Regions from separate parts of the Streptomyces sp. NPDC001156 genome, predicted to be linked through region 2. Evidence: riboswitches for the same ligand, from Rfam matches in the RefSeq annotation. Region 2 holds a riboswitch; the other holds the start of a gene.
What was found. A riboswitch is a leader RNA that binds a small molecule or an ion and turns the genes downstream of it on or off. The one in region 2 is predicted to bind glycine.
Positions count from the first base shown of each region.

Region 1: it holds a riboswitch for glycine, as region 2 does, so the genes downstream of both, gcvT (glycine cleavage system aminomethyltransferase GcvT) here and gcvP (aminomethyl-transferring glycine dehydrogenase) in region 2, are expected to answer to the same signal.

Region 1 is NZ_JBSFJX010000035.1:35,005-46,429, reverse strand. Features, by position in the region: gene ACWDA7_RS19055 (ABC transporter substrate-binding protein) at 1-982, opposite strand, end outside; gene ACWDA7_RS19050 (ABC transporter permease) at 1,052-2,059, opposite strand; gene ACWDA7_RS19045 (enhanced serine sensitivity protein SseB C-terminal domain-containing protein) at 2,379-3,131, opposite strand; gene ACWDA7_RS19040 (enhanced serine sensitivity protein SseB) at 3,448-4,239, opposite strand; gene ACWDA7_RS19035 (AAA family ATPase) at 4,307-4,981, opposite strand; glycine riboswitch at 5,148-5,261, shown strand; glycine riboswitch at 5,262-5,373, shown strand; gene gcvT (glycine cleavage system aminomethyltransferase GcvT) at 5,445-6,563, shown strand; gene gcvH (glycine cleavage system protein GcvH) at 6,672-7,049, shown strand; gene glyA (serine hydroxymethyltransferase) at 7,066-8,328, shown strand; gene ACWDA7_RS19015 (L-serine ammonia-lyase) at 8,412-9,776, shown strand; gene ACWDA7_RS19010 (FAD-binding oxidoreductase) at 9,969-11,425, opposite strand, start outside.
Region 2 is NZ_JBSFJX010000012.1:9,079-20,503, reverse strand. Features, by position in the region: gene ACWDA7_RS09010 (PadR family transcriptional regulator) at 1-616, opposite strand, end outside; gene ACWDA7_RS09005 (PhzF family phenazine biosynthesis protein) at 850-1,659, shown strand; gene ACWDA7_RS09000 (CPBP family intramembrane glutamic endopeptidase) at 1,737-2,537, opposite strand; gene ACWDA7_RS08995 (glutamate--cysteine ligase) at 2,791-4,308, opposite strand; gene ACWDA7_RS08990 (hypothetical protein) at 4,848-5,438, shown strand; gene ACWDA7_RS08985 (DUF5999 family protein) at 5,832-6,038, shown strand; gene gcvP (aminomethyl-transferring glycine dehydrogenase) at 6,134-9,019, opposite strand; glycine riboswitch at 9,197-9,292, opposite strand; gene ACWDA7_RS08975 (PRC-barrel domain-containing protein) at 9,407-9,778, shown strand; gene ACWDA7_RS08970 (DNA polymerase IV) at 9,889-11,295, opposite strand; gene ACWDA7_RS08965 (MerR family transcriptional regulator) at 11,351-11,425, opposite strand, start outside.

The sequences.
Region 1 (11,425 bases), on a different contig from region 2:
GGTTGGCCTTGTGCTCCTTCAGGGCGGTGGTGCGGCCCTGCGGCGACATGCCGGTCTGGTTGATGTCCAGGTCCAGGTCACCGTTGAGCAGACGCTGGTCCAGCTGGTTGGCGTCCGAGAAGAACTGGACGGTGATCTTGTCCGGGTAGGCCTTGCGGACCGGGTCCGACGCCTGCTTCCACTGGTCGTTGCGGACCAGGGTCAGGTCCTTGCCCGGGCTGTACGACTGGAACTTGTACGGGCCGGAGGAGAAGGGGTGCAGACCGTACTTGGACTTGGTGTCCATGTCCTGGCGGACCGGGGAGGCCGAGACCAGGGCCAGCATGTCCTCGAAGTCCGAGTTGGCCTTCGGGAGGTGGAAGACGATGGTCTTGTCGTCCGGCGTGTCGATCGCCTTCAGACCCAGCTTGTCCGCGGACTTGTCCTTGTAGGGACCCTGGTACTGGCCCTTGGGGTCGAGGACGTCCTTCAGGTACGTCGGACCACCGGACAGCACGTCCTGCGCCCACACGCGCTCGATGCCGTACTTGACGTCCTTGGACGTGATCGGCTTGCCGTCCTCCCACGTCACGCCGTCACGCAGCGTGTACGTGTAGGTCTTGCCGCTGTCGGAGACCTTGGCAAGCCCGGTGGCGAGGTCCGGGGTCAGCTCGGCGCCGGCCTTGCCCGGCTCGGCCTTGGTCGTGACGAGCTGGCGGCTGTAGTAGCGCGCGAAGTCCCACATGAAGCCGTAGTAGCCACGCGTGGTGTCCCACGAGTCGGCGTCCTGGGCGCCACCGAACCGCAGCGTGCCGCCCTTCTTGGCGAGGGAGGCCTGCGCGACCTTGTTGTTGGCCGCGTCGAAGCCGGCGGCACCGGTCTTCGAGCCCTTGTTGTCGTCAGCGCCACCGCCGCCGCACGCCGCCGTGGTCAGCAGCGCGGCGACCGCGGCAGCAGCGGCCAACGCCTGCTTCCGCCGCCCTGAGGTGCGTTGGGTAGTCACGATCTCGGATCCTCCGGTTTAGATGAGAGACCCCGTGTCAGTGGCACGGGACGCTTGGGGTACGGCAGTTCAGCGGGAGCCCTTCGGGTCCAGCGCATCCCGCACGCCGTCGCCGAAGAGGTTGAAGGCGAGAACAGTGATGAAGATCGCTACACCCGGGACCACCATGTACATGGGGTCCGACTCGTAGTAGTCGATCGCGCTGGAGAGCATCTGCCCCCATGAGGCCGTGGGCGGCTTGACGCCCACGCCCAGGAAGCTGAGTGCCGCCTCGGTGAGGATGTTGGTGGGGATCATCATCGTCGTGTACACGATGATCGGGGCGACGAGGTTGGGCAGCAGTTCCTTGAACAGGATGTACAAGCGCCCGGCGCCCAGCGATCGGGCGGCCTCGACGTATTCGCGCTCGCGCAGCGAGAGGGTCTGGCCGCGCACCACGCGTCCGATGTAGGGCCAGCCGAAGAAGCCGATGACCACGATCATCACCAGCACGCGCACGCTGGAGCCGGACAGGCCCAGCATGTCGTTCGGCATGACGGAGACCAGGGCGATGGTGAACAGCAGCTGCGGGAAGGCGAGCAGACCGTCCATGACGCGGCTGATCAGGGAGTCGACCCAGCCGCCGAAGAAGCCGGCCAGGATGCCGAGGACGGTGCCCAGGACCACGGCGACCACGGCCGACAGGAAGCCGACCAGGAGGGAGATCTGGGCGCCGTAGAGGATGCGCGCGAAGATGTCGCGGCCGTTGACCGGCTCGACGCCCAGCAGGTGGTCGCCGCTGATGCCGCCCAGGGAGCCCGTGGGAGTACCGAACAGCGGGTCGATCAGGTTCTCGTGGTAGGCGTCCGGATCCTGCCCGACCAGGCTGGTGATCACCGGCGCGAGCACGGCGACCAGGATGAGGACGAGCACGACTACCCCGCCGGTGAGGGCGAGCTTGTCCCTCTTCAGTCGCTCCCAGGCGATCCGGCCCAGGGAACGCCCCTGTACGGCCTTCGCGTCGGCTCTGGCGACCGCCGCTTCCTCGGCAGCACTTGGGGCCGCTTCCGCGGTCGGCTCGTGCAATGGTGCCGTCATCTGGCAGGGACCCCTCTCAACCGGCGGTGACCGGCCCGCGCTTGCCGCTGTGGCGGCATGAAACAGTCCGTCGTACACAGGGGCGAACCCCTTGAAGCGGGAGTCTTCAACGCATCGGCGATCACTTGCCAGACTTGGCGGTGAATGGATGCGTAAACGTGATGAGGTCTGGGGGGTTCCGTTATCCGGACAGCGGGTAGCGGGCGTCGGACGTGCCTCATTTGGCACACAGCACACCAAAGCGTGATCGTCCTCCCTGTTCTACGCGCGAAGAAGTCCCCCTGGAGGAGATCCGGCGGCGGACGCCGGGGTGCCGAACTCAGTAGGCCCCGCGGGCCGGCGGATAGCCGTACCCGCCCACGGCCGGGGCCTGGGCCGCGTGGGCCTCGCGGTCGTAGAACGGGCGGGTGCCTGCGCGCAGCCACATCACGACCGGGTCGTACTCGTCGGACATCGCGACGGTCGACACGGACAGTCCCTCGGGCACGGCCACGACGGACTGCTGCATCATCGCGCGCACCGAGTCGACGGCGAGCGGTGAGGTGTCGTACACATCCAGGCCGATCACCAGGTACGGAGCGCCGTGGGCGGGCTGCACCCAGGCCCGGCGCAGCGAGCGGACCGCGGCCGTGCGGTGGGCGTTCTGCGTGAGGAGGGCGTAGAACTGCGGGATCTCCAGGGCCGGTTCGGACAGCCTCAGCGGCCCCGCGGGCTGGCGTTCGAGACCGGTGGCGATGCGGCGCAGATCGAGCCAGGGGATGCCGACACCGCCGCCCGGCGCGTGGGGGTTGAGCCAGAGGCCGTAGTGGTCCGGGTAGAGGGTGCGGGCGACGTCGAGGCCGTCGACCACCTCGTACGAGCGGTTCCAGCCGCTGGCCGAGAGTTCCTGGGCGGAGGTGACGCAGGGCGCGTAGCCGTGGCCGGCCACCTCCATGTTCCCGTACTGGGCGTCGGGCGAGCCCGCCTGGCCGTGCCAGAGCAGCATCCAGACCTGCCCGGAGGAGGGGGTCGCGAGCGCGTGAAGGAGCGCCTCGTAGGCGTCGTAACGCCCGGGCGTCACCTGGCGCAGCATGTGCTCGACCTGCCCGGCCGCGGCCGTGCCCGACGACGCGCTCACCCTCTACCGCCCCTTCACCACGAACCTGCCGACCCCGACGGATCTCTCCGCTGCGGCGCGGGCGGATTCCAGCCGCACCGCCCCGACCGGGTCATTCTCCCTTGCCCCGGGGAGACCGGATCCTCCTGCGGCGTCGCCGCGGGCCGGACCCGGCCGGACGCGGGCCACTCCCGCTGCGGCCATGAAACCAGGTTAAGGCGCCATACTGACAGCAACTTGATGCGCGCCACCCCACTTCGGTCCGGCGTCCCGCGCCAAGCCTGCGGACGGTTCACAGTCCGTGCTGGTAGAAGGGGCGCACCCGCTCCCGCATCCAGTCCCCCACCGGATCCTGGGCCACGTCCAGGAACACCATGTTCACCGGCGTCTTGACCGGCACCTTGCCGAGCGCCCGGCCGAGCGCGTCCAGCACGAGGCTGCGTGCGTCAGCCTCCCAGGAGGAGAGCTCAACGCCTATGAACATCACGGGGTCGGCGGTCTCGATCGCGGCCAGGCAGCGCCGCGCGGTGAGCACCGCGCCGGTCGGCGCGAACTCGGCCGAGGCGGCGGCGAGGAAGTCCACCGGCTCGTCCTGCCAGTCGGGTTCGAAGAGACGGACACGGCCGCCGCTCACCAGCCCGTCGAGCGGGGTGCGCCCGGTGCGGCACAGCTCGGCCACCGCGTCGGGCGGCAGCGGCACACCGACCACTCCGTCCGGGTTGACCGCGATACCGACCTGCGGGGGCAGGCCGCGGGCGAACTCGACGGCGGGCGCGATCGTGTACGACATGTGATTGCCGACGACTTGGCGGAACTGCTCCTCCGAACTGAAGACCGGGACGTAGGCCTGGCCCTCGATCTGAAGGGTGGGGAGGTCGAGGGGGCCGCTGTGCGGTCCGCCGTCGTTGGGCAGCGGCACCCAGACGAAGCTGCGGCCGAGGACCTCGATGATCCGGCCGCCGGCCGAGGGCACGCCGAGCGAGGCGGAGAGCACCTCCTCCAGTTCGTTGCCCGGCCATCCGCCGTGCGGATGGGGGTGCGCCTGTGGGGGAAAGTCCGCGGGAAGATCCGCTGGGAAGTCCATCTGTTCTACCGCCTGCTCAGAACCACTGCTGTGGCCCCAAAGGCTAGCGCCAGGGGTGCGGGGGCGGTCAGGCCGCGAAGTCGATGCGGCGCAGGACGTCCGCCGCGTCCCGGTCGAGCAGCACCACCGAGCCGCAGCCCTCGGGCAGCCGGCCCTGCTCGACGGCGCGCAGCAGGCGGCGGGTGGCCCGGCGGTGCTTGACGAACGCGTACCGCGAGACACCTCGGCCGCGCTCGTACTGTCCCGCAAGGGCCGTGTCCGGGGGGACGTCGAGCAGGAGCAGATGGAGTGTGCCACCCCGGCGCCGGGCCTCCCGGGCCAGCCAGCCGCGCACCCAGGCCTGGGTGCCGCAGTCGTGCACGACGACCCCGGTGCCCGCGCGCAGGGCGCGGCGCAGACCCGCGTAGTGGGCGAGACGGACCAGGGGACGGTAGACCCCGTACGGCAGGAAGCGGGCCACGCGCGTGTCCCAGCGGTCGCGGGTGTCCTGGGAGTCGACCCGCACGCCCCGTACGGCGCGCCGCATCAGCGTGGACTTGCCGCTGCCGGGCAGACCGGTGACGACGACGAGGTCGCCCGCCGAGAAGGTGAGCCCGTGCGGGCTGCGCCCCGCGCAGGCGCGCAGATCCCGGACCACGGCCTTCCGCCGGGGTCCGCGGGCCTCCCGCGCCGGGGTGCCGGGCTGCCCGGGCACCGCGATGCCCGAGGTCGTGGCATACGCCGTGGGCCTGTCCACTGTCATCGCCCTCCCTTGGTCAGGAAGTCACTCCCCACCGAGTGTAAAGAGAAGGTAATGTGCGCGTCTCGCGATTTCGTTCGCGTACCGCCGCGGGCCGGTTCCGGATGCGGCCCTGCCACCATCCGGCGATGCGTGCAATGATGTGCGCGCCAACTGCATACCGGCCGCTTGAATCCGCGCGGGAGAGTCCCGGGTACGCGTACGTCCGCCGTACGTCCGTCCGGGCGCCGAAGGAGCAAGTCCCTCCCTTGAATCTCTCAGGCCCCGATACCGCGCGGGCGAGGCACATCTGGAAAGCGAGCCGCTTCGGACGGCTCCACCCAAGGTGCAAGCCGTGACGACCCGCCGCGGGAGTCATGGCGAACCTCTCAGGTTCCGATGACAGATGGGGAGGAACGACCTCGCCCTCCCCCACGCTCGGCTTCGCTCGCGCCGGGGGACCCCCATCGCCTTGGGAGCACAACCGATGAGCAGCAGCCCCCTGCGCCGCACCGCCCTTGATGCCCGGCATCGTGAGCTCGGCGCGACGATGACCGACTTCGCCGGCTGGGACATGCCCCTGCGGTACGGATCCGAGCGCGACGAGCACATCGCCGTCCGGACGAAGGCGGGCCTCTTCGACCTCTCGCACATGGGCGAGATCACCGTGACCGGGCCCCAGGCCAACCGACTCCTCGACCACGCCCTGGTCGGCAACATCTCCTCCGTCGGCGTCGGCCGGGCCCGCTACACCATGATCTGCCGGGAGGACGGCGGCATCCTCGACGACCTGATCGTGTACCGGCTCGGTGAACAGGAGTACATGGTCGTCGCCAACGCCTCCAACGCCCAGGTGGTGCTGGACGCCCTCGTGGAGCGCGCCGCCGGCTTCGACGCCGAGGTGCGCGACGACCGCGACGCCTACGCGCTGCTCGCCGTCCAGGGCCCCGAGTCGCCCGGCATCCTGAAGTCCCTCACCGACGCCGACCTCGACGGCCTCAAGTACTACGCGGGTCTGCCCGGCACGGTCGCCGGCGTCCCGGCGCTGATCGCGCGCACCGGCTACACCGGCGAGGACGGCTTCGAGCTGTTCGTCGCCCCCGAGCACGCCGAGAAGCTGTGGCAGGCGCTGACCGAGGCGGGCGCGCCCGTCGGCCTCATCCCCTGCGGGCTGTCCTGCCGGGACACGTTGCGCCTGGAGGCGGGCATGCCGCTGTACGGGCACGAGCTGACCACCTCCCTGACCCCCTTCGACGCCGGTCTCGGCCGCGTGGTGAAGTTCGAGAAGGAGGGCGACTTCGTGGGGCGCGCCGCGCTGCTCGGGGCCGCGGAGCGCGCGGAGCAGAACCCGCCGCGGGTCCTCGTCGGGCTGGTCGCCGAGGGCCGTCGCGTCCCGCGCGCCGGGTACGCGGTCGTCTCCGGCGGCGAGGTGATCGGTGAGGTCACCTCCGGCGCGCCCTCCCCCACGCTGGGCAAGCCGATCGCGATCGCCTACGTCGACGCCGCGCACTCCGCACCGGGCACGCCCGGGGTCGGGGTGGACATCCGGGGCAGCCATGAACCGTACGAGGTCGTGGCGCTGCCGTTCTACAAGCGCCAGAAGTAGAGACTGGGCCGGGGGCGGGCGTGGCACCCCACCCGTAGACCCTGGTCACACACGTCTCCAGCAGTCCCCCTTTCACCACCACTCCCCGCGTACAGGAGAATTCAGGCCATGAGCAACCCCCAGCAGCTGCGTTACAGCAAGGAGCACGAGTGGCTGTCGGCCGCCGAGGACGGCGTCTCGACGATCGGCATCACGGAGCATGCCGCCAACGCGCTCGGCGATGTCGTGTTCGTCCAGCTCCCGGAGGTCGGAGACTCGGTGACCGCGGGTGACACCTGCGGTGAGCTGGAGTCGACCAAGTCGGTGAGCGACCTCTACTCGCCGGTCAGCGGCGAGGTGACGGAGGTCAACGAGGACGTGGTGAACGACCCGTCGCTGGTGAACTCCGCCCCCTTCGAGGGCGGCTGGCTGTTCAAGGTGCGCGTCACGGAGGAGCCGGCCGACCTGCTCTCCGCCGATGAGTACGACACCCACATCGCCGGCTGAGGAGTCACCCGCACACATGTCTGTTCTGAACACCCCGCTGCACGAGCTCGACCCGGACGTCGCGGCCGCCGTCGACGCCGAACTGCACCGCCAGCAGTCCACCCTCGAGATGATCGCCTCCGAGAACTTCGCCCCGGTGGCGGTCATGGAGGCGCAGGGCTCGGTCCTCACCAACAAGTACGCCGAGGGCTACCCGGGCCGCCGCTACTACGGCGGCTGTGAGCACGTCGACGTGGTCGAGCAGATCGCCATCGACCGCGTCAAGGAGCTCTTCGGCGCCGAGCACGCCAATGTGCAGCCGCACTCGGGCGCGCAGGCCAACGCGGCCGCGATGTTCGCGCTGCTGCAGCCCGGCGACACGATCATGGGTCTGAACCTCGCGCACGGCGGGCACCTGACCCACGGAATGAAGATCAACTTCTCCGGCAAGCTCTACACCGTGGTCCCCTACCACGTCGGTGCCGACGGTCTCGTCGACATGGACGAGGTGGAGCGGCTGGCCAAGGAGACCCGGCCGAAGCTGATCGTGGCGGGCTGGTCCGCCTACCCGCGTCAACTGGACTTCGCCGCGTTCCGGCGGATCGCGGACGAGGTCGGCGCATACCTCATGGTCGACATGGCGCACTTCGCCGGACTGGTGGCGGCGGGGCTGCACCCGAACCCGGTGCCGCACGCCCATGTGGTCACCACCACGACCCACAAGACGCTGGGCGGTCCGCGCGGTGGCGTGATCCTGTCGACGGCCGAGCTCGCCAAGAAGATCAACTCCGCGGTCTTCCCGGGTCAGCAGGGCGGTCCGCTGGAGCATGTGGTCGCGGCCAAGGCGGTCGCCTTCAAGGTCGCGGCCTCCGAGGACTTCCAGGAGCGGCAGCGGCGCACCCTCGACGGCGCGCGGATCCTCGCCGAGCGCCTGGTCAGGGACGACGTCCGGGAGCACGGTGTCTCCGTTCTGTCCGGCGGCACGGACGTGCATCTCGTCCTGGTCGATCTGCGCGACTCCGAGCTGGACGGGCAGCAGGCCGAGGACCGCCTCCACGAGGTCGGCATCACGGTCAACCGCAACGCGGTCCCGAACGACCCGCGCCCGCCGATGGTCACCTCGGGTCTGCGCATCGGCACGCCCGCCCTGGCGACCCGCGGCTTCACGGCCGAGGACTTCGCCGAGGTCGCTGACGTCATCGCCGAGACGCTGAAGCCGTCCTACGACGCCGAGGCGCTCAAGGCCCGGGTGAAGGCCCTGGCCGAGAAGCACCCGCTGTACCCGGGTCTCACCAAGTAAGTCACTTCGGTCGGGCACCGCGCACACTGGACGTGCCCGGTGCCCGGCCGGCCCCCGCACCACCCCCGTACTGAGGAGACACCGTGGCCATCTCGGTCTTCGACCTGTTCTCGATCGGCATCGGCCCGTCGAGCTCCCACACGGTCGGCCCGATGCGCGCGGCGCGCATGTTCGCCCACCGGCTGCGCAATGAGGACCTCCTGGACTCGGCCGCGTCCATACGCGCGGAGCTGTACGGCTCCCTCGGCGCCACCGGCCACGGCCACGGCACGCCGAAGGCGGTGCTGCTCGGCCTGGAGGGCGCCTCGCCGCGCACCGTGGACGTGGAGACCGCCGACCAGCGGGTGGAGGACATCAAGACCTCCGGCCGGATCCAGCTGCTCGGCGAGCACGAGATCGCGTTCTCCTTCGACGACCTGATCCTGCACCGGCGCGAGACGCTCCCGTACCACGCGAACGGCATGACGCTGTGGGCGTACGACGCCTCGGGGGCCGAGCTGCTGGCGAAGACGTACTACTCGGTGGGCGGCGGCTTCGTCGTCGACGAGGACGCGGTGGGCGCGGACCGCATCAAGCTGGACGACACGGTGCTGAAGTACCCCTTCCGCACCGGCGACGAGCTGCTGCGCCTGGCCAAGGAGACGGGCCTGTCCATCTCCTCGCTGATGCTGGAGAACGAGCGGGCCTGGCGCACGGAGGAGGAGATCCGGTCGGGGCTGCTCGACATCTGGCGGGTCATGCAGGCGTGCGTGTCGCGTGGCTTGTCCCGCGAGGGCATCCTGCCCGGCGGCCTCAGGGTGCGCCGCCGCGCCGCCGTCACCGCGCGCCAGCTGCGCGCCGAGGGCGACCCGGTGTCCCGCGCGATGGAGTGGATCACCCTCTACGCGATGGCGGTGAACGAGGAGAACGCGGCCGGCGGAAGGGTCGTGACCGCCCCGACGAACGGCGCGGCGGGGATCATCCCGGCGGTCCTGCACTACTACATCAACTTCGTGCCGGGCGCCGACGAGGAGGGGGTCGTGCGCTTCCTGCTCGCGGCCGGCGCCATCGGCATGCTCTTCAAGGAGAACGCCTCGATCTCGGGCGCGGAGGTCGGCTGCCAGGGCGAGGTCGGCTCGGCCTGCTCGATGGCGGCGGGCGCGCTGGCGGAGGTGCTGGGCGGCACCCCCGAGCAGGTGGAGAACGCGGCCGAGATCGGCATGGAGCACAACCTCGGCCTGACCTGCGACCCGGTCGGCGGTCTGGTCCAGATCCCGTGCATCGAGCGCAACGGCATGGCGGCGGTCAAGGCCGTCACGGCGGCCCGTATGGCGATGCGCGGCGACGGCACCCACAAGGTCTCCCTGGACAAGGTCATCAAGACCATGAAGGAGACCGGCGCGGACATGAGCGTGAAGTACAAGGAGACGGCGCGCGGCGGGCTGGCGGTCAACATCATCGAGTGCTGAGGGGACGGGCCCTGATTCGGTGACCTCCCGCGCGGCGGCTCGACCGGGCCTCTACGACGCCACTCAGTGGTCCGCCGACGCCCAAGACCGTCCCCATCCGCGAGGAGGACGGGTATCTCGGTGCCGCGGTCGCGGCGTGGCCGCACCGATGCCCGCGCACCGCCCATACGCGCGGGCCATGGAACGCCGCGCTCAGACCACGATCTTGCGCGGGTTGAAGTTGCCGCCCGGGTCGACAGCGCCGAAGAGGCCCGACATGACCGCGACGCCCTGAGGCGAGATGTCCTCCTCCAGCCACGGGGCGTGCTCCAGGCCCACCCCGTGGTGGTGCGAGATGGTGCCGCCGGCATCGACGAACGCCTGCTGGATGGCGCGCTTGACCGTGTCGTACTCGCCGAGAGGGTCGTCACCGAAGACGAAGGCGAAAGTGAAGTAGAGACAGGCGCCAGAGTGGTACGAGTGCGACATATGCGACATCGTCCAGCCCTTGCGGCCGATCTTCTCGTAGGCGCGGTCGGCCGCCTCGTAGACCGCCGCGTGGATGCCGCGCAGCTTCGACCACGGACCGGCGGTCTCGCTCACGTCGCCTGCGGCACCGCGATCGAGCAGGAAGTCGCGGATGTACGGCGTGTCGAACTTCTTCTGGTCGTAGAGCGCACCGGGTCCCTTGCCGACGCCGATGCCGTGATACTTGCGCACCATCCGGTCGACGAGCGACTTCTGCCGCTTCGCGTACGCCTCGCCGCCCTCGAAACCGATGAAGGAGAGGCACATCTCGTCGAGGTCCCAGCCACGCCTCTTGAGATACGCCATGAGGCCGGCCTGTGCCATCTTCTGGATGCCCTTCGACTCCTTGCTCGTCGCCAGGGAGAAGCCCGTCTCATGGGCGTCCGAAACACGGGTGACCGAGGGCGAGACGTCACTCTCGGCGATCTCCTGCATCGCGGCGAGGCCGTGGTCGAGGTTCTTGAAGAAGTAGGCGTAGATGCCACGCCTCTCCGGGAGCCGGTGCACCTGCACCGTGACCTCGGTGATGACGCCGAGCCGCCCCTCCGAGCCCACCACCATCTCCCGCACGCTCGGCCCGGTCGACGCGCTCGGAACGGCACGGATCACGAGGACGCCGCCGGCCCGCACGACACGCAGCCCCTTGACGATGTCCGCGATGTCGCCGTACTTGTCCGACTGCATGCCGGACGAGCGCGTGGCGACCCACCCACCGAGCGTCGAGTGGGTGAACGAGTCGGGGAAGTGCCCCATCGTCCAGCCGTCCCGGTTGAGTTGAGCCTCAAGATCAGGGCCCAGCGCCCCGGCCTGGATGCGCGCCAGCCCGGCGTCGGTGTCGATCTCCAGCACCCGGCCCAGGCGGCCGAGGTCGAGTGAAACGACCACCCGCGACTCGTCCGGGTGCGGCTCGAGGCTGCCCGCGATATTGCTGCCGCCCCCAAAGGGGATGATCACGGCGTCCGCCTCGACAGCCGCCTCGACGACGCTTTGCACCTCCGCCTCATCGGCCGGGTAGACGATCACATCGGGACTGCGCGCGATCTCGCCGGATCGGATGCGGACCAGGTCACGCAGGCTCTTGCCGTACGTGTGGACGACCCGGGACAGGTCGTCGACAACGACGTTCCCGGCTCCGACGATGC
Region 2 (11,425 bases):
CCGCCAGGGCCTTGTCGCGCTGGTCCTTGTCGCCGGTCTTCCAGACCTGACTGAACGCCTCCATCAGACCGACACCGGCCTGCCGGATCTCGTGCAGCGCCTCCCAGTCGACGCCGCGCGAGGCCTCTTCCCAAGGGGCCTCGGGACCCTCGTCGGCCGCGGCACGGCCCTCCTCGGTGAGCGAGAAGAGCTTCTTGCCGCCCTCGCTCTCACTCGCGATCAGCCCCTCGTCCTCCAGCAGCTGGAGAGTGGGGTAGACCGAGCCCGGGCTGGGCTTCCACGCCCCGCCACTGCGCTCGGCGATCTCCTGGATCATCTCGTAGCCGTGCATGGGCCGGTCCTTGAGGAGAGCCAGGATCGACGCGCGTACATCGCCGCGTCGCGCCCTCCCCCTCGGTCCTCCCCTGCCGCGCCCACCCCAGGGGCCGCCCGGGCCGAAGAAGCCAGGCCCGCCGAAACCGGGACCACCGTGCCCACCGGGGCCAAAGGGCCCGAAGGCTCCACGCATGCCTTCGAAGCCACCCTGAGCGTGATGACCGGGTCCGCCGCGGTGTCCACGCCGTTCGAATCCGAAGTCCTGTCCATGAGTACGCATCGCGATCACACTCCATTCCATCGTTGATCTGTCGCGATACCTCAACGATATATCGGAACGATGGGCGCGGCAAGCCCCGTCCAAAGGGGAGGTGGAAGCTGTGCTCCGCGCACGGCGCGCAGCTCGGAGTCCGCGGCTGGGGGGCGGGCAGCACCCTTGCTGTCGTTCTGTCGGCCGAAGGCGCCGCGCACGTGGTCCAGGCAGCCCGAATTGGCCCTTGGCCCGGCCCGCCCGTCGCCCTCTACCGTCAGCGCATGCGGATTCGAATCGTCGACGCCTTCACCGACCGGCCCTTCGCCGGCAACCCCGCCGGGGTCCTGCTCCTCGACGCCTTCCCGGACGACGCCTGGCTCCAGGACGTGGCCCGCGAGGTCAACCACGCCGAGACCGCCTTCGCCCACCGCCTGCCCGAGGGCGACGAGGCCGACTGGGCGCTGCGCTGGTTCACGCCCGCCACCGAGGTGGCCATGTGCGGTCACGCCACCCTGGCCACCGCGCACGTGCTGCACAGCACGGGCGCCCACGAGGGTCCCGTTCGGTTCGCCACCCGCAGCGGCGTGCTCACCGCCGAGCCCCATGCGGACGGTTCCGTCGGGCTGGACTTCCCCACCGCGCCGCTCACCCGGACCGAGATCCCCGAGGGTGTGGCCGAAGCCCTCGGGACCGAACCCCGCACCGCTTTCGACACCGGCCCGAACGTGGGCGACCTGCTCGTCGAACTCACCGACGAGAAGACGGTCCTGGGCCTCACCCCCGACCACAGGTCGCTCGGCCGTCACTCGGCACGCGGCATCATCGCCACCGCACGCGCCGAGGATCCCTCCCGGGGATACGACTTCGTCTCGCGCTGCTTCTTCCCGAACGTCGGCATCGACGAGGACCCGGTCACCGGCAGCGCGCACACCGCCCTTGCCCCCTACTGGTCCGAGCGTCTGGGCCGCCCCGACCTCACCGGGCTGCAGGCCTCGCCCCGCTCCGGCCGGGTCCGCACGGAACTACGGGGCGACCGGACCCTGCTCGTCGGCCGGGCGGTTACCGTCATCGAAGGCGAGCTGCTCGTCTGACCCCCGGACCGGGGGTGCACGATTCCCGCGTGCACCCCCAGCCCGAATGCTTCCGCACGGCCGCTAGGCGGTAGCCGTCATGCCGTGGGCAGCCAGCCCACCTTCCCCGCCAGCAGCGCGTACCCGACGAAGGCCCCGATGTCGAGCAGCGAGTGGGCCACCACCAGCGGGCCGACCCTGCCCCAACGCCGGTACAGGTAGACGAAGACGACCCCCATCACCATGTTGCCGAAGAACCCGCCGATACCCTGGTAGAGGTGATAGGAGCCGCGCAGCACCGAGCTGGCCACCAGGGCCGTGCCCGGCGTCCAGCCCAGCTGGCCGAGTCGCCGCAGCAGATAGCCGACGACGATGACCTCCTCGAGGACCGCGTTCTGCACCGCGGACAGGACGAGCACCGGATACTTCCACCACACGTCGGGCAGCGCCTCGGGCACCACGGTGAGGTTGGCACCGAAACCACGGGCGGCCAGATAGAAGGCGATGCCCGTGGAGCCGATCACCGCGGCGATCACCGCTCCGCGCCCGAGGTCCGGCCACCGCCGCGTCCGGTCGACGCCCAGCGTGCGCAGCGAGACCCCCTCCCGCAGCAGGAAATGCGCGACGAGCGCGACGGGCACCAGCGCCGTCGCGATCCCGAACAGCTGCCAGGCAAGATCCAGCCAGGGACGGCCGGGTGCCGCCGAGGCGTTGAGTGTGGCGGCCTGATCCTTGAGACCTCCTGGTTTGGTGACCGATCCGACAAAGCTGATCAGCGCGGATACGCCGCTCGCGCCGAGCGAGAGCGCCAGAACCAGCAGCGTCTCGTCCCGCAGAATCCGTCGCGTCGGCCACTTCGTCGTCGAAGAATCGGCCACCGATCCTGCCTCCACCTGCACTCCCGCCTCCCGCTGAGCAGTTCCGTCCGACCCCCATCTTCACCCCCTCCGGGTCTCGAAAGAAGTGACGAAGATCGTGCGCGACGGGCATGGGGGCCGTACGGAGACATACGGGACGCAGATCGACGTACGGACGCCAGGTGGAGCGCAGGGGCGGCCAGGGCTCAGCGCCGGGTCACCGGCCGCCCCGCGGACCCACCCGGGACCTCGTCGGGATCGTCCGGGCGGCGGCCGGTGACCGGTGTGCGGCGGGTCAGCCCAGCAGCACCGGTTCCGCTAACCCGACCGGCCAGGTGTGCACCGGCTCGCCGCTGTTCATCAGCTCGCAGTACCGGCGGGTCGTCACGGCGAGCGCGGCATCCCGGTCAAGACCCTGTTCCAGGCCCCGGTGGAAGCTGGCTGCCTGCCAACTCGCGCCGTTGACCCTCAGCCGGCACCGCTCCTCGATCACTCCGAGGTAGAGGTCCCGGTCGGCCCGCTCGACACCCCACGCGTCGAGCCCCGCCGCGGCGAGTGGGAGCAGTTCGTCGCGTACGAGGTCCACGGCGTCCACCTCGGTGATCCCCCCGTAGCGCCCGCGCCGCGGCCACTGCAGACGGGCCTCGATGCCGTACCGGCAGGCCGCGTCGAAGTTGGCCGCCGCGGCATCGAACGGCAGCCGGGTCCACACCGGCCGCTGGTCCTCCGCGAGAGCACGGACGACGCCGTAGTAGAAGGCCGCGTTAGCGATCACGTCGACGGTGGTGGGGCCGGCGGGCAGCACCCGGTTCTCCACGCGAAGATGCGGGACGCCGTCCGCGATGCCGTACACGGGCCGGTTCCAGCGGTACACCGTGCCGTTGAGCAGGACGAGTTCGGCGAGCTTGGGCGTGCCGCCCTCGTCGATGACGCGCAACGGGTCCTCGTCGTCGCAGATCGGCAGCAGCGCCGGGAAGTAGCGCAGGTTCTCCTCGAACAGTTCGTACGCGGATGTGATCCAGCGCTCCCCGAACCATGTGCGCGGTCGCACGCCCTGCGCCTGCAGTTCGGGCGGCCGGGTGTCGGTGGACTGCAGGAACAGCGGCGGCCGGGACTCGCGCCACAGCTCACGCCCGAACAGGAACGGGGAGTTGGCGCCGACGGCGACCTGCGCCGCCGCGACGGCCTGTGCGGCGTTCCACACGTCCGCGAAGCGCCCCGGGGTGACCTGGAGATGCAGCTGGACGGATGTGCAGGCGGCCTCCGGCGCGATCGAGCGCGAGGTGCACTCCAGCCGCTCCACCCCGTCGATGTCCAACCTGAAGTCCTCGCCGCGCGCTGCGACGATCTGGTCGTTGAGCAGCCTGTACCGGTCGACGGCCGAGAGATTGGAGGAGACCAGGTCGTCACGGTCGAGGGTGGGCAGAATGCCGATCATCACGATTCCGGCGTCGACCTCGCCGGCTTTGCGGTCGGCATAGGCGAGCGAGGTGCGCAGCTCCTCGGCGAGCCGGTCGAATACACGTCCCCCCAACACGTGTGGAGCTATGTTGACTTCCAGATTGAACATGGCGAGTTCTGTTTGGAAATCCCGGCTGGCAATCCTTTCCAGCACTTGCGCATTCAGCATTTTCGGCATGCCGTCGGAGCCGACGAGATTCAGTTCGATCTCCAGACCCATCAGGTTCTTCGGCCTGTCGAACCGCTTCTCCTCCAGCAGTCGCGCCAGTCCCTCCAGACACTGCCTGAGCTTGCCGCGGTAGCGCTGGCGATCGGACAGGTCGAACGGCCCCGCCACGACCTTCTCTCCCATCGAAGCGTCCCTCCTGTGATGGGTAGGCCGACGTTCCGGCCGCTGCTGTCCCGGGTCTCGGTGGATGATGCCCCGGCAACGCGATCGATAACGTCCCGCACTCGGGCGGTCGCACGGTAGGCTGATGGCCGATGCCGTCCGGCACATTCACGGGGCATGGCGCATTGAGCAGTTTCACGGCGCAACCACGTCGTGAAAAACGCCGACGAGAATCGGCCTACCGCTACGGGCGAGTATTCCGAGGTCACGGCTGTCGGGCCCGAGCAGCACCGGGACGAATCCCGCTTATCGCCGACCGAATATCTCCTTGTTCGTCATACGCGGGACGACTAGATGAAACACTGCATGAACGCGCGTCATATAAACTTTCGGCACGGGGTAGAGAGTTGGCACTCGCGGTCCTGAGCCTGTCGTCAAAAGGGTCGCCATTCGTCCGGGCACCATCCCCCGCCCCTCGGACCCCGAGAGCTGACAGCGCCGTCCGCCCGCCCCACCACGCCCTCGCGCCACCATGCCTGTCGAATGAGAGGCGACCCACCATGCAGTTGCACGTCCCCCCGGCTCCCGCGCCCGCCCTCCGCTCCGTCCTCACGGCCCTCGGTTCCCCCACCGCGGTCCGCGAGGCTGTCACCCCGTCCCTGCGCACCGCCCAGGGACCCGTCACACCCGAACTGCCCCTGCCGGTGCATGTGCTGGACCGGATCACTCCGGCCGGCGCGTCCGCCACCCGGCTCGCCGGGTGGCGATTCCTCATCCGCTCCGGCGACCGCGCCGTGGCCGCCGCCGAGACGATGCTCACCCCCGACGGCTGGGCGTTCTCCCACTTCTTCGAGGGTCCCTATGTCGCCTCCACCGAACGGGCCCTGCGCCAGGCGGAGACGATGACCCAGCCCTACCAGGCACGGCTGCTGTCCGTGCCCGAGCTCTACATGCTCACCCTGTGGCTGCACGGCGACTGCACCGCCGACGGCGCGACGGGCCACCCGGCCGCGACCGACCTGTTGGTGCCGCTCGCGCCGGCCCCGCCCGGCATCGCGGCCCATAGCGCGCACCGGGTCGCCGATCTCCTCCCGGTGCTGACCCTCCGGATCACCCGGGGCCCGCTGCTCGGCTCGCCGACGCCGGCCTAGCCCCGCCCGTTCGTGCCCCGCTGCCGCAGAAGGCCGCGGGGCACGTCGTGTGTCCGGGTGCCGACACGCCCGGACCTCCGTTGCTCATTGGTGCTCCACAACGCTCGTACGAGGGACAGCGCGCTGGTCGGGCGCCCTTGACTAGCCCCTTCCGACCACCACGAACCACCTGAAGTGACCCTCGAGTTGGACTGAACCGTCCGCGCGGGTGACGCGTCATGAACCTGTGAGGAGCGGTGCTGCGAAATCCCTGCGGATTGACGTCCGTAGGGCAACACTGGGTCCAGACCGATGCTTCACAACGGGGGAGCGGCCATGAACGACTCGACGAGCCGCAGGACAGACACGACAGCCAACCCACAGATCACGACAGAGCGAAAGATCCCATCCACCATGTGCCAGCACCAGCCACCGTGCCCGACCGCCGAATCCGCCGACCGGGAGTCCGCCCGTCTCGTGGCGCACCACCCGGAGCAGGGATGGAGCCTGCTGTGCAACGGCGTTCTGCTGTTCGAGGACACCGGTGAGCTTCTGCCCGACGGTCAGATCATCGCCCCGCACCGCCCGATGGGCACCGACCAGGTGATGACCGCCGCCTGAGGCAGGCGCACAAGGGGCAGCCGCTGCCCCGCATACAAGGGGGCCGGCCCGGAGACGAACGCTCCGAACCGGCCCCGACGCATGTCGGAGGGTGATTACTCCTCGTAAGCGTCCAGCGGCGGGCAGGAACAGACCAGGTTGCGGTCACCGAAGGCCTGGTCGATGCGGCGTACCGGCGGCCAGTACTTGTCCGCGGCCGAGACACCGGCCGGGAAGACGGCCTCCTCGCGCGCGTAGGCGTGCTCCCACTGCCCGCCGAGCGCAGCGGCGGTGTGCGGGGCGTTCCGCAGCGGGTTGTCCTCGGCCGGCCACTCGCCCGAGCCGACCTTCTCGATCTCGGCGCGGATGGCGATCATCGCGTCGCAGAACCGGTCGATCTCGGCGAGGTCCTCCGACTCGGTCGGCTCGATCATCAGCGTGCCTGCCACCGGGAACGACATCGTCGGCGCGTGGAAGCCGTAGTCGATCAGCCGCTTGGCGACGTCGTCGACGCTCACTCCGGTCGCCTTGGTCAGCGGGCGCAGGTCGATGATGCACTCGTGGGCGACCAGGCCGCCCGGACCGGTGTACAGCACCGGGTAGTGGGGCTCGAGGCGCTTGGCGATGTAGTTGGCGGACAGCACGGCCACCTGCGTGGCCTGCTTGAGGCCCTCGCCGCCCATGAGCCGGACGTACGCCCAGGAGATGGGCAGGATGCCGGCGGAGCCCCAGGGGGCGGCGGAGATCGGGCCGACACCCGTCTCGGGGCCCGCCGCGGGCTGCAGCGGGTGGTTCGGCAGGTACGGCGCCAGGTGCGCGCGGACGCCGACGGGGCCCACGCCGGGACCGCCGCCGCCGTGCGGGATGCAGAACGTCTTGTGCAGGTTGAGGTGCGAGACGTCACCGCCGAAGTGACCCGGCTTGGCGAGGCCGACCAGCGCGTTGAGGTTGGCGCCGTCGACGTACACCTGGCCGCCGGCCTCGTGGACCGCCGCGCAGATGTCCGCGACGTGCTCCTCGAACACGCCGTGCGTGGACGGGTACGTGATCATCAGCACCGAGAGCTCGTCACGGTACTGCTCGATCTTGGCCCGCAGGTCCGCGATGTCGATCTCGCCGTCCTCGGCGGTCTTGACGACGACCACCTTCATCCCGGCCATGACCGCGCTGGCGGCGTTGGTGCCGTGCGCCGAGGAGGGGATGAGGCAGACGGTGCGCTGCTCGTCACCGTTGGCGCGGTGGTAGCCGCGGACCGCGAGCAGACCCGCCAGCTCGCCCTGGGAGCCGGCGTTGGGCTGGAGGGAGACCTTGTCGTAGCCGGTGACCTCGGCAAGCCGCTCCTCCAGCTCGCGGATCAGCGTCAGGTAGCCCTGCGCCTGCTCGGCGGGCGCGAAGGGGTGCAGCTGCCCGAACTCAGGCCAGGTGACCGGCTCCATCTCGGTGGTCGCGTTGAGCTTCATGGTGCAGGAGCCCAGCGGGATCATGCCGCGGTCGAGCGCGTAGTCCCGGTCCGCCAGCCGACGCAGGTAGCGCAGCATCGCGGTCTCGGAGCGGTGCTGGTGGAAGACCGGGTGCGTGAGGTAGTCGTCACTGCGGACCAGGCCCTGCGGGAGTGCGTCCCCGGCGCCGGCGTCCAGCGCCTCGATGTCGCCCTCGACGCCGAAGGCGGTCCACACCGCACCGAGCTGGGCCCGGCCGGTCGTCTCGTCGCAGGAGACGGACACATGGTCGGCGTCCACAAGGCGCAGGTTGACCCCGCGCTCGCGCGCGTCCGCGACCACCGCGTCGGCACGGCCCGGGACGCGCACGGTCAGCGTGTCGAAGTAGGCGCCGTGGACGACCTCGACACCGCCCGCCGTGAGACCCGCGGCGAGTATCTCGGCGTAGCGGTGGGTACGGCGCGCGATCGTCCGCAGACCCTCGGGGCCGTGGTAGACGGCATACATCCCGGCCATCACGGCGAGCAGCACCTGGGCGGTGCAGATGTTGCTCGTCGCCTTCTCGCGGCGGATGTGCTGCTCGCGCGTCTGCAGGGCGAGCCGGTAGGCCTTGTGTCCGTCCACGTCCACGGAGACGCCCACGAGCCGGCCCGGCAGGCTGCGGGCGAACTTCTCGTGCACGGCCATGTAGCCGGCGTGCGGGCCACCGAAGCCCATCGGCACGCCGAAGCGCTGTGTGGTCCCGACGGCGATGTCGGCGCCCAGCTCACCGGGCGAGGTCAGCAGCGTGAGCGCGAGCAGGTCGGCGGCGACGGTGACGACCGCGCCCAGCTCGTGCGCCTGCTCGATGACCGGCTTGATGTCGCGGACGGCGCCGGAGGCTCCCGGGTACTGAATCAGCACGCCGTTGATCTCCCGCTCGGCCACCTCGGCCGGGATGCCGTCGCTGAGGTCGGCGACGACGACCTCCACGCCCGTGGGCTCCGCGCGGGTCTGGATCACCGCGATGGTCTGCGGCAGCGCGTCCGCGTCGACCAGGAAAAGGCCCTTCTTGTTCTTGCCCATGCGCCGGGACAGCGCCATCGCCTCGGCGGCGGCCGTCCCCTCGTCGAGCAGCGAGGCACCGGAGGTCGGCAGCCCGGTGAGGTCGGCGACCATGGTCTGGAAGTTGAGCAGGGCCTCGAGCCTGCCCTGGGAGATCTCGGGCTGGTACGGCGTGTACGCGGTGTACCAGGCAGGGTTCTCCATCACGTTCCGCAGGATCACCGGCGGAGTGAAGGTCCCGTAGTAGCCCAGACCGATCATGGAGTCGAGGACCTGGTTGCGGTCGGCGAGGGAGCGCAGCTCGGCCAGCACCTCCGCCTCGGTGCGGGCGCCCGGAAGGTCCAGTGCGTCGGCGTTCTTGATCACATCCGGGACCGCGGTGGCGGTGAGCTCGTCGAGGGAGCCATAGCCGACCTGGGCGAGCATCTTGGCCCGCGCCTCCTGGTCGGGCCCGATGTGGCGCTGCTCGAAGGGCGTCCCCCGTTCGAGCTCGGAGAGCGGAATGCGGTGGGCGGTCATGCAGAGGCCTCCTGGTCTGACGCGACCTTCGAGGGGTACCCCGGCGCGGGTACCCCGACGGCCTCCCCCTCTGTCATCTCAAACCTGAGAGCTTCACCGGTCCGCCCGAGGGCGCTCCGGTTTTCACCGTCGGTGAGAGCGGAAGCCGTCGACACCCGCCCTGCTTTCCAGAGTGACCTCGTCCGTGCGGTACGTGTGCCTGAGAGATTCCGGGGAGGGTTTGCTCCTTCGGCGCCTCCGGTTCACTCCGGAGGACTCTCCCGCACGGGGTCAGCAGCCGCTTGCCAGACTACCAGCGGGAACAACAAGACAACCTTCGAGTGGCCGCCTGGCTCATTGTGCTCTTTTGTAGTGCTTACGGATGCGTTGCGACCAGTTGGAGGGACCGTGAAGACCGATATCGATCCGCGGAATCTGATCGGCCGCAAGGCGTTCGACCGCAATGGGAACAAGATCGGCACGATCGACGAGATCTATCTCGACGACGCGACCGGAGTACCGGAGTGGGCGGCCATACGGACGGGCCTGTTCGGCAGGGACGCGTTCGTCCCCCTGGAGCCCAGCGAGCTGGTCGAAGGTGCCCTCTACGTGCCTTTCGAACGCTCCCTGATCAAGGACGCCCCCGACTTCGGCGTCGGGCGCCATCTCTCCCCTGAGCAGGAGCTGCAGCTGTACCACCACTACGGTCTGGACGTGGCCTCACCGCCCCCCGCGCACGACCGCGACTTCGGACATCTCGCGGGGACCGAGGAGACCTGAGACCGCCCGTCCGGACCAAGGCGCGCCGACCATCCTGGACGGTGATGCCCCTCGGGGACCTCACTCGCCCCGGCGGGCGGCCATGACGGCCCGGGCCTGAAGGGGCCCCGTCACGCTTCCGCCCCGGACGGCGCCGTCCCAGGATCACGATCCGCGACTTCCGGGCTTCGGGCTACCAGAGGCAGAGGATCCGCCGGCTCGAGGCCCGGGTCGTCGCTCCGGAACGTACGGACCCGCCCCGGGTCTGAGTCCGGCGTCTCGAACCGTACGGTCACCCGGCCGAGACCGCTGCCCTGCACCCACCCGTGCCCGTACTCGGGGTGGCGCACGTCCTGGCCCGCTCGCCAGACGTGCTCCGAGGGCGCCGCCGGCTCCTGCTCGGCGGGTTCCGGTACCGCTTCCTCCGGCTGCGCGCGATCGTCCCCGCCCGCCTCGGCCGCCGCCAGGTGAGCCTGGGCGAACAGGTCCTCCTGCGTGTAGTCGGCCAGTCCGGTGACGCCGACGCCGAGCAGCCGTACGCCGCCGGTCGTGTCCACGGCCTCCAGCAGCCTCGCGGCGGCCTCCCGCACCACCGATGGATCGTCGGTGGGCCCGCGCAGGGTCTCGGAACGGGTCAGGGTGGAGAAGTCGTACCGGCGCACCTTCAGCACGATCGTGCGGCCCGACAGACCGGCGCCCCGCAGCCTGTGCACACACCGGTCGGCGAGCCGCTGCACTTCCAGGGCGACGCGGATCCGGTCGTGGATGTCCACGTCGTAGGTGTCCTCGACCGACACCGACTTGGCCTCCCGCTCGGCCACCACCGGCCGCTCGTCCCGCGCGAGCGCCATGGCGTACAGCGCCTGCCCATGGGCCTTGCCCAGCAGTCGCACGAGCTCGTCCTCCCCCGCCTCGGCGATCTCGTCGACCGTGGTGATCCCGGCCCGCCGCAGATGGTCCCCGGTGGCGGGCCCGACGCCCGGCAGCGTGCGCACCGACATCGGTCCGAGCAGCGCGCGCTCGGTACCCGGCCGTATGAGCAGGAGGCCGTCCGGCTTGGCCTGCTCGGAAGCGATCTTGGCGAGCATCTTGGAGGCGGCGAGCCCGACGGAACCCGTGAGCCCGGTGACGGCCCGGATGTCGGTGCGCAGCTTCGTTCCGGCGAGCCGCGCGGATTCCTCGTCCCAGGCCGTGCCTCCGGCCTCCAGGTCCACGAACGCCTCGTCCAGGCTCAACGGCTCCACCAGCGGCGACAAGGCTCTCAGCAGCCCCATCACCTGCTCGCTGATCTCCCGGTAGAACGTGAAGCGCGGGATCAGATACGCGGCGTTCGGCGCGAGCCGGCGTGCCTGGGCCATGGGCATCGCCGAGTGCACCCCGAAGGCCCGGGCCTCGTACGAGGCCGTGGCCACCACTCCGCGCGGCCCGAGCCCGCCCACGATGACGGCCTTGCCGCGCAGGCTCGGCTTGGATGCCTGCTCCGCCGAGGCGTAGAAGGCATCCATGTCGAGATGCAGGATCGTGGGCACGGCTCTCACATGTCCGATGCTGCCCTACGCCACTGACATCACGGCAGCGATGAGCCGGCGCGGCTCAGACGGCCCGGTTGCGCCGCCTTGCCAGCTCGTCGGCGGGGTTGTGGCCGACAAGGGTCTCCCCCGTGTCGAC